Regions from separate parts of the Mesorhizobium sp. WSM4849 genome, predicted to be linked through region 2. Evidence: riboswitches for the same ligand, from Rfam matches in the RefSeq annotation. Region 2 holds a riboswitch; the other holds the start of a gene.
What was found. Region 2 has a riboswitch for thiamine pyrophosphate ahead of AC0L3L_RS32225 (YkoF family thiamine/hydroxymethylpyrimidine-binding protein). Riboswitches for the same ligand answer to the same signal wherever they lie in the genome.
Positions count from the first base shown of each region.

Region 1 (3,664 bases), on a different contig from region 2:
CCGCCATGCCCTCTTTCTGTGCCTCGGCGCGGATATCGTGGGAAATGCGCATTGAGCAGAATTTCGGGCCGCACATCGAACAGAAATGTGCCAACTTGTGCGCCTCCTTGGGCAAGGTCTGGTCGTGGAAGGACCGCGCGGTCTCGGGATCGAGCGACAGGTTGAATTGATCCTCCCAGCGGAACTCGAAGCGCGCGCGGGAAAGGGCATCATCCCTGAGTTTCGCCGCCGGGTGTCCCTTCGCCAGGTCGGCGGCATGCGCGGCTATCTTGTAGGTGATCACGCCAATCTTGACGTCGTTGCGATCGGGAAGGCCGAGATGTTCCTTCGGCGTGACGTAGCAGAGCATGGCCGTGCCGAACCAGCCGATCATCGCCGCCCCGATACCTGAGGTGATGTGGTCATAGCCCGGCGCGATGTCGGTCGTCAGTGGTCCAAGCGTATAGAACGGCGCCTCGCCGCAAACAGCGAGCTGCTTGTCCATGTTCTCCTTGATCTTGTGCATCGGTACGTGGCCGGGCCCCTCGATCATCACCTGGCAATCCTTGGCCCAGGCGATCTTTGTCAACTCGCCGAGCGTATCCAGTTCGGCGAACTGCGCCGCGTCGTTGGCGTCGGCGATCGAGCCGGGACGAAGGCCGTCGCCGAGCGAGAACGACACGTCGTAGGCGCGGCAGATGTCGCAGATTTCCTCGAAATGCTCGTAGAGGAAGCTTTCGCGGTGATGATGCAGGCACCACTTGGCCATGATCGAACCGCCTCTGCTGACGATACCGGTGACCCGGTCGACCGTCAGCGGGATGTAGTGCAGCCGCACACCGGCATGGATGGTGAAATAGTCGACGCCCTGTTCGGCCTGTTCGATCAGCGTATCGCGGTAGATTTCCCAGGTCAGGTCCTCGGCGATCCCTCCGACCTTCTCAAGCGCCTGGTAGAGCGGCACGGTTCCGATCGGCACCGGCGAATTGCGGACGATCCATTCCCGGATGTTGTGGATGTTGCGACCGGTCGACAGGTCCATGACGGTGTCGGCTCCCCAGCGGATCGCCCAGACCATTTTTTCGACCTCTTCGGCCATCGACGAGGTGACGGCTGAATTGCCGATATTGGCATTGATCTTGACCAGGAAATTGCGGCCGATGATCATCGGCTCGCTCTCCGGATGGTTGATGTTGGCTGGAATGATAGCCCGCCCGCGCGCCACCTCGTCGCGCACGAATTCCGGTGTGACGAAATCGGGGATCGCTGCGCCGAAGGCTTCGCCGTCGCGGTCAAGCTTGCCGCGCAGGATCTCGCGACCAAGGTTTTCGCGGATGGCCACGAACTCCATTTCAGGCGTGATGATGCCGGCGCGCGCATAGGCAAGCTGGGTCACCGCCTTGCCCTGCTTGGCCCTGAGTGGCCGGCTGCAAATGGGAAACTCCGGCGTCAGGCGCTCGCCCGCCGCAAATCCGTTGTCCTCCGGCCGGACGTGGCGGCCGTCATAGTCCTCGACATCGCCGCGTGCCGTGATCCATTCGTGGCGAAGTCGGGCAAGGCCCTTTTCGATACTGATTTCGAGGGTGGGGTCGGTATAGGGGCCGGACGGATCGTAAACGGTGACGGGCGGCTCACCGGCCGTCGGATGGACGGAGATTTCGCGCATCGGCACCCTGATCTGCGGGTGGATGGCACCGGGCCTGTGGATTTTCCGCGAGGCGGGCAGTCGTCCCGTCGAAACCACCGGAGTGAGGGCATTCATCGTGAGGCTCCTTTGCTCATGCATTGGAGACCCAGTTCTGTGCCGGAAGGATGAAAAGACGCTTCTGTTGACCTGCCGAAACAGGACCTCGGGCGTAAACTCCCGCAAAGCGCTTGCACCGTCCCTACGCCAGTATGAACTGGATCAGGTTCAACGGGTCACTGCGCCGCGAAAGCCAGCAGTATCTCAGCCCCTTGCCGGGACTCCCCTGGTGAATGCCCCAGGTTGAACGGGCCGGCTCCGATTTGTCAAGCGCATTCGGGTCCGGCCGAAAGCAGCTATCGCCTAGCTGGCGGCATCCGTTATCCGCTCAAGGCGTTTTTCAAGCGTCGGTTCTCCCGCATCTATCCGGCGCTGCTGGTTTTCGTCCTCGCTTCGAAGGTTGCCTTGTCCGGCACGTTTGTCGCCTTCAAATGGAAAGCGGCGCTGACGGCGCTGACATTCACCTACAACTATGCCGGAATTCTCGTCAGCCGCGCCGGCGCGCTCGACCATATCTGGTCGCTGTGCGTCGAAGAACATGCCTATGTCATCCTGGCGCTGATCAGCTTTGTTGTTTCGGGGCGTGCCCGTGTCGTCATGCTGCTCAGCGCGCTGTCGGTGCTGGCCATGGCGAACGGTGCGATTTCCTACTGGGTCTTCGGGATGGACTACGAGACGACCTATTGGCGAACCGACGTGCGAATCGCCTCGATCCTGCTATCGGCGGTGATATGCCTGCTCAAGGCCGGCGACAGGCTGCCGGCTTTGTTCAAGGGGCCGCATGTCGCGGTTGCGGCGTCCGTCGGGGCGGTTCTTCTGTTCATGGAAACGGTGCCGACGCCTATCCACTATCTGGTCGCGGTGCCGCTGTTGGCGCTTGCCGTCAATTCGCTCGACTTCAGCACGCGGTACCTGACCGGATTCCTGTCCTCCTGGCCGATGGTGACGCTGGGGCTGTGGTCGTATTCGCTCTATCTGTGGCAGCAGCCGTTCTACAAATTCGTCTATTCGCAGGGCAGTGCGCCGCTGCTGATGCTGGCCGGCGCGCTTGCGCTTTGTGCAGCTATTACATCGTTGAAAAGCCGGCTCGCGCCTGGCTGAACCGCAACTGATAGAGCTGTTGCCTCAGCCGGTGATCCGCCTGGTGTAGTAGCGGACTGCCTTCTTGCCGCCGTGGATCACCGCGTCGACGACCTCGACGAAGCCGAGCGCGGCGTGAAAGGCATCCGAAGCCGGATTGGGCGGTTCGGCATTCACCTCGCAAGTGACGATGGTCTGGCCGGCACGCGAAACATGTTCGAATAGATCTTCATAGAGCCTGCGGGCATGGCCGCGGCCACGCGCTTCTCCCGCGACGACGATACGGTCGACATAGACAAAGCGCGGATAGCGCTCGCGAAACCACAGGAAGTTCGGACTGTCGTAGCGGGCGTCCTGGTCGAACGTCATGATGAAGGCTTCGAGCGCACCGATGCGACGCGCATAAAACGCTTCGCCGAGCAGGAAGGACAGGCGTTCCGGCTCAAGCCACGACCTGCTGCGGCGTCAGTTTGGCAAGGCGCTGCACCATCTCGGCGCGATCGGTGCTGTCGGCGTCCGGCGGCTTGCCTTCATAGGTTTCGGGCACGTGGATCGCACCTTCCATCGCCGAGCGAATGGCGGCGGCCAGATCGCTCTTGCGCGCCGATTTCGGGACGAAGCCGGCTGCGCCGTAGGACAGCGCTTCGGAAATGATCTTGGGCTCCTCATGTCCCGAAGCGATGACCACCGGCAGGCGCGGATAGCGGGTCCGAAGCTGCAGCAGCCCGTCGAAGCCATGCACATCGGGCATCCTGAGGTCGAGCAGCGCAGAGATCGAATGGCAGTCCGCTGCGACTCAGACACTAGTCCTTCAAGATGACCCAAACAGAACAAGAATCTTACTGAACCGAACTGATTTTG
Region 1 is NZ_JBVVPW010000025.1:82,447-86,110, forward strand. Features, by position in the region: gene thiC (phosphomethylpyrimidine synthase ThiC) at 1-1,741, opposite strand, end outside; TPP riboswitch at 1,845-1,961, opposite strand; gene AC0L3L_RS25450 (acyltransferase family protein) at 1,967-2,824, shown strand; partial or broken gene AC0L3L_RS25455 (GNAT family N-acetyltransferase) at 2,849-3,256, opposite strand; partial or broken gene AC0L3L_RS25460 (response regulator) at 3,255-3,572, opposite strand.
Region 1: it holds a riboswitch for thiamine pyrophosphate, as region 2 does, so the genes downstream of both, thiC (phosphomethylpyrimidine synthase ThiC) here and AC0L3L_RS32225 (YkoF family thiamine/hydroxymethylpyrimidine-binding protein) in region 2, are expected to answer to the same signal.

Region 2 (3,664 bases):
CTATTTCCGCGCCGAGCTGGCGAAAGCCGTCGGCGGCCACAAGAATGTCGGCGAGGTGCGCGGTGACGGCATGCTGGCGGCGGTCGAGTTCGTCGCCGACAGAGATGATCGCGTGTTCTTCGACGCCTCGCAAAAGATCGGGCCGCAGGTCGCGACAGCCCTTGGCGAGCGTGGTGTCATCGGCCGCGCCATGCCGCAGGGCGACATTCTCGGCTTTGCGCCGCCGCTGTGCCTCACCCGCAAAGAGGCCGACATCGTCGTATCGAAAACGGCAGATGCGTTGAAGAGCGTGTTTGCGAACCTCTGAAAAACCGACATGAATGCCATAACCAAACCCCTCCCCGCCACCATGGCCGCAGTGCTCCTGACCGGTTACGGCGGACCGGAAAAGCTTGTCTACCGCACCGACGTGAAAGTGCCCTCGCCCGCCCCGGGCGAGGTGCTGGTCAAGGTCACCGCTTGCGGCATGAACAACACCGATGTCTGGGTGCGACAGGGCGCCTACGGCACGGAGGAAGATGCTGCCGCCGTGTCGACCTGGCGGCGTCAGGGCAACACGCTGACTTTCCCGCGCATCCAGGGCACCGACACCGTCGGCAACATCGTTGCCGTCGGCGATGGTGTTTCTTCGGCCCGCATCGGCGAGCGGGTGATGGTCGACTTCTCCATCTACAACCGCGACGATGATTCACTCGCCGACATCGACTATATGGGCCACGGCCGCGACGGCGGCTATGCCGAATATCAGGCCGTGCCGGCCGAAAATGCCCATGTCGTCGCTACCGACCTAACTGACGTCGAACTCGCCACTTTCTGCTGCGCTTACCTTACCGGCGAACAGATGCTGGAACGCGCCGCATTGATGGCCGGCGAGCGAGTGCTGGTCACCGGCGCGTCGGGCGGCGTCGGCTCCGGCATCGTGCAATTGGCGCGGGCACGCGGCGCCATTCCCTATGCCGTCGTCGGCAAGGGCAAGGAACAGGCGGTGCTCGACATCGGCGCCGAGGCGGTGATCACCCGTGGCGTCGCCGATCTGCCTGCTGCCGTGAACGACGCGACCGACGACCAGCCGATCGACGTGGTTGCCGACCTCGTCGGCGGTGCGATCTTCAATGATCTCTTGCGCATCCTTCGGCCCGAAGGCCGCTACACCACCGCCGGCGCGATTGCCGGCCCGGTCGTGCAACTCGATCTGCGCACCATGTATCTCAAGCAGTTGCAGCTGCATGGTTCGAGCCAGGGCACGCGTGCGGACTTTCGCCGTATCGTCCGCTACATCGAGGAGAAGAAGATCCGGCCGCTGGTCGGTGGCGTCTACAGGCTGTCCGATTTCCACCGTGCCCAGGCGGATTTCATTGCCAAGGATTTTGTCGGCAAGCTGGTGGTCGTTCCGGATGCCGTTTCGGATTTCGCTGCAACCGGTTGACAATCGACTAACAAGCGCTCGGGCTGTTCGCCGACACGGTAAAATCGAGCGCGACATGGCCTTGCGGCGCGCCGAAGCGAAGGAAGGCTTCCGATAGCGTCGCGAACACCGGTCCGGCATCGCCTCTAAGCTTGGTGCAGAAATTCTTCGACCTGTCGAAGACGCCCGAAATCTTGAGAAAGTCGATGCAGCCGTAGATCTCGTCCATGTGATGGCCCTCGCCGAGCGGATAGAGCGAGAACTGCGCGGCGACCTCTTGGCCGAGCTTTTTCGCACCGTCGACATGCGACCGCGCCGCGCCGATGCGCTCGGCCAGGGAGAGCTCGTGACTGCTGCCGGAAATCGGTGTGCAGATCGGATCGTCGGGCTCGCCGGGGCAGCCGCGCGACACCGTCGCCGACAACACGCAGTGCACGCCACTTGCCGCCGCCGAGGCGAACAGATCGCGCATGGCCGGGAAAAGCTGTTCCGGCGGGCCGACGATCAGCGTCGAGATGTCGTCGGTCTCGATGCGGAAATTCGGCCGATAGGAATCCATCGCCGAAATAGCTTTGAGGATGACGCCGACGAAATCGTCGCACATCGGATACAGGGAAATCTGTGCACCTGAAAACACGGTCGCCTCGCTCCGCTGGCATTACCCAGATCAGCTTGAGGGACCGAAGGCTTGGCACCTTCCATCTCAGCCCCGGCAATACGGAGCGCCCCTGTCGATTGGGTGGACGTAGCACCGGCGCGGTGGATGTTCAAGTACGATCCGGGGCAATTGCCGATCGTGGCGCCGCCGGCAAAGCTGCCGATCTCCCCTGCGGAAGATTGGATGCCGCAGCAAGGCTCAAAGCGTACCTGGCTTTCAACGCTCAATACGCGGCGGCTTTCACGAGGCGTTTTTCGTGATGGCTTTGTTTATCTGCAAGACCATTCTGATTTGGCTGCACGACGGCAACAAGGATTCCTGATCCTCTCCTGCAGCGTTATAAGTTTTTCGCAATTTTCTTATAACGCCGCTTGCGTCGCTCGAGATCACGCCGTTACGCGCGCGCCAATTGCGGGACCTGCTTGCCCGCGGCTTCAAGCGATCTTTCGAACGCGTCGATCATCTCATCGACCTGTGGCTCGGTGATGATCAGCGGCGGGCAGAAAGCCAGCGCGTCGCCCATGTTGCGGGATATCACGCCGTTCTGCTGCATGAAACCGTTGACGAGCCCGCCCAGCGCGCCGGCCGTCTCCCACGGCGTCTTGCTCGCCTTGTCGCCGACCAGTTCGACCGCCGCGATCAGGCCGACTCCGCGCACCTCGCCGACAAGCGGGTGCGATTCGAGCTTGCGCAGCCGCTTCTGCATATGCGCGCCGACCGTGCGCGCATTGCCGACAAGGTCGCGCTCCTCGATCAGCTTCAGGTTCTCGAACGCGACTGCCGCCGCAACGGGATGGCCGCCGCCGGTGAAGCCGTGGCCGAAGGTGCCGATGCGATTGCTTTCGTCGGCAATCGGCTCGAAAACCTTTTCGTTGATCAGCAAGGCCGAGATTGGCAGGTAGGACGAAGAAATCTGCTTCGACAGCACCATGATGTCAGGCCTGATGCCGAAGGTCTGCGAGCCGAACATCTCGCCGGTTCGGCCAAAACCGCAGATCACCTCGTCGGCGACGAGCAGGATGTCGTATTTCGACAGGACCGCCTGGATCTTCTCCCAGTAGCCGGCCGGCGGCACGATGACGCCGCCGGCGCCCATGATCGGCTCGCCGAAGAAGGCAGCGATGGTTTCCGGTCCTTCGGCCAGGATCAGCTTTTCCAAGTCGTCGGCAAGCCGGCTCGAAAACTCTGCTTCGCTCTCGCCTGGCAGCGCCTCGCGCCAGTGGTGCGGCGTCGACGTGTGCAGCACATTGGCAATCGGCAGGTCGAAGGACGTGTGGTTGTTGGGCAGGCCGGTCAGGCTTGCAGCGGCAATGGTGACGCCGTGATAGCCGCGATTGCGGCTGATGATCTTCTTGCGTGCCGGCTGGCCGATCGCATTCGACCGGTACCAGATCATCTTCATGGCCGTATCGTTGGCCTCGGAGCCGGAATTGGTGAAATACGCCTTGCTCATCGGCACTGGCGCCATCTGCACCAGCTTCTCGGCGAGATCGATCAGCGGCGAATGCGATTTGGAGCCGAAGTCGTGATAGTAAGGCAGCTTGGACATCTGGCGCACCGCCGCATCGACCAGCCGCTTCTCCGAAAAGCCGACCGCGACG
Region 2 is NZ_JBVVPW010000043.1:22,780-26,443, forward strand. Features, by position in the region: gene AC0L3L_RS32215 (aminotransferase) at 1-307, shown strand, start outside; gene AC0L3L_RS32220 (alcohol dehydrogenase family protein) at 317-1,426, shown strand; gene AC0L3L_RS32225 (YkoF family thiamine/hydroxymethylpyrimidine-binding protein) at 1,434-2,042, opposite strand; TPP riboswitch at 2,033-2,145, opposite strand; gene AC0L3L_RS32230 (aspartate aminotransferase family protein) at 2,458-3,664, opposite strand, start outside.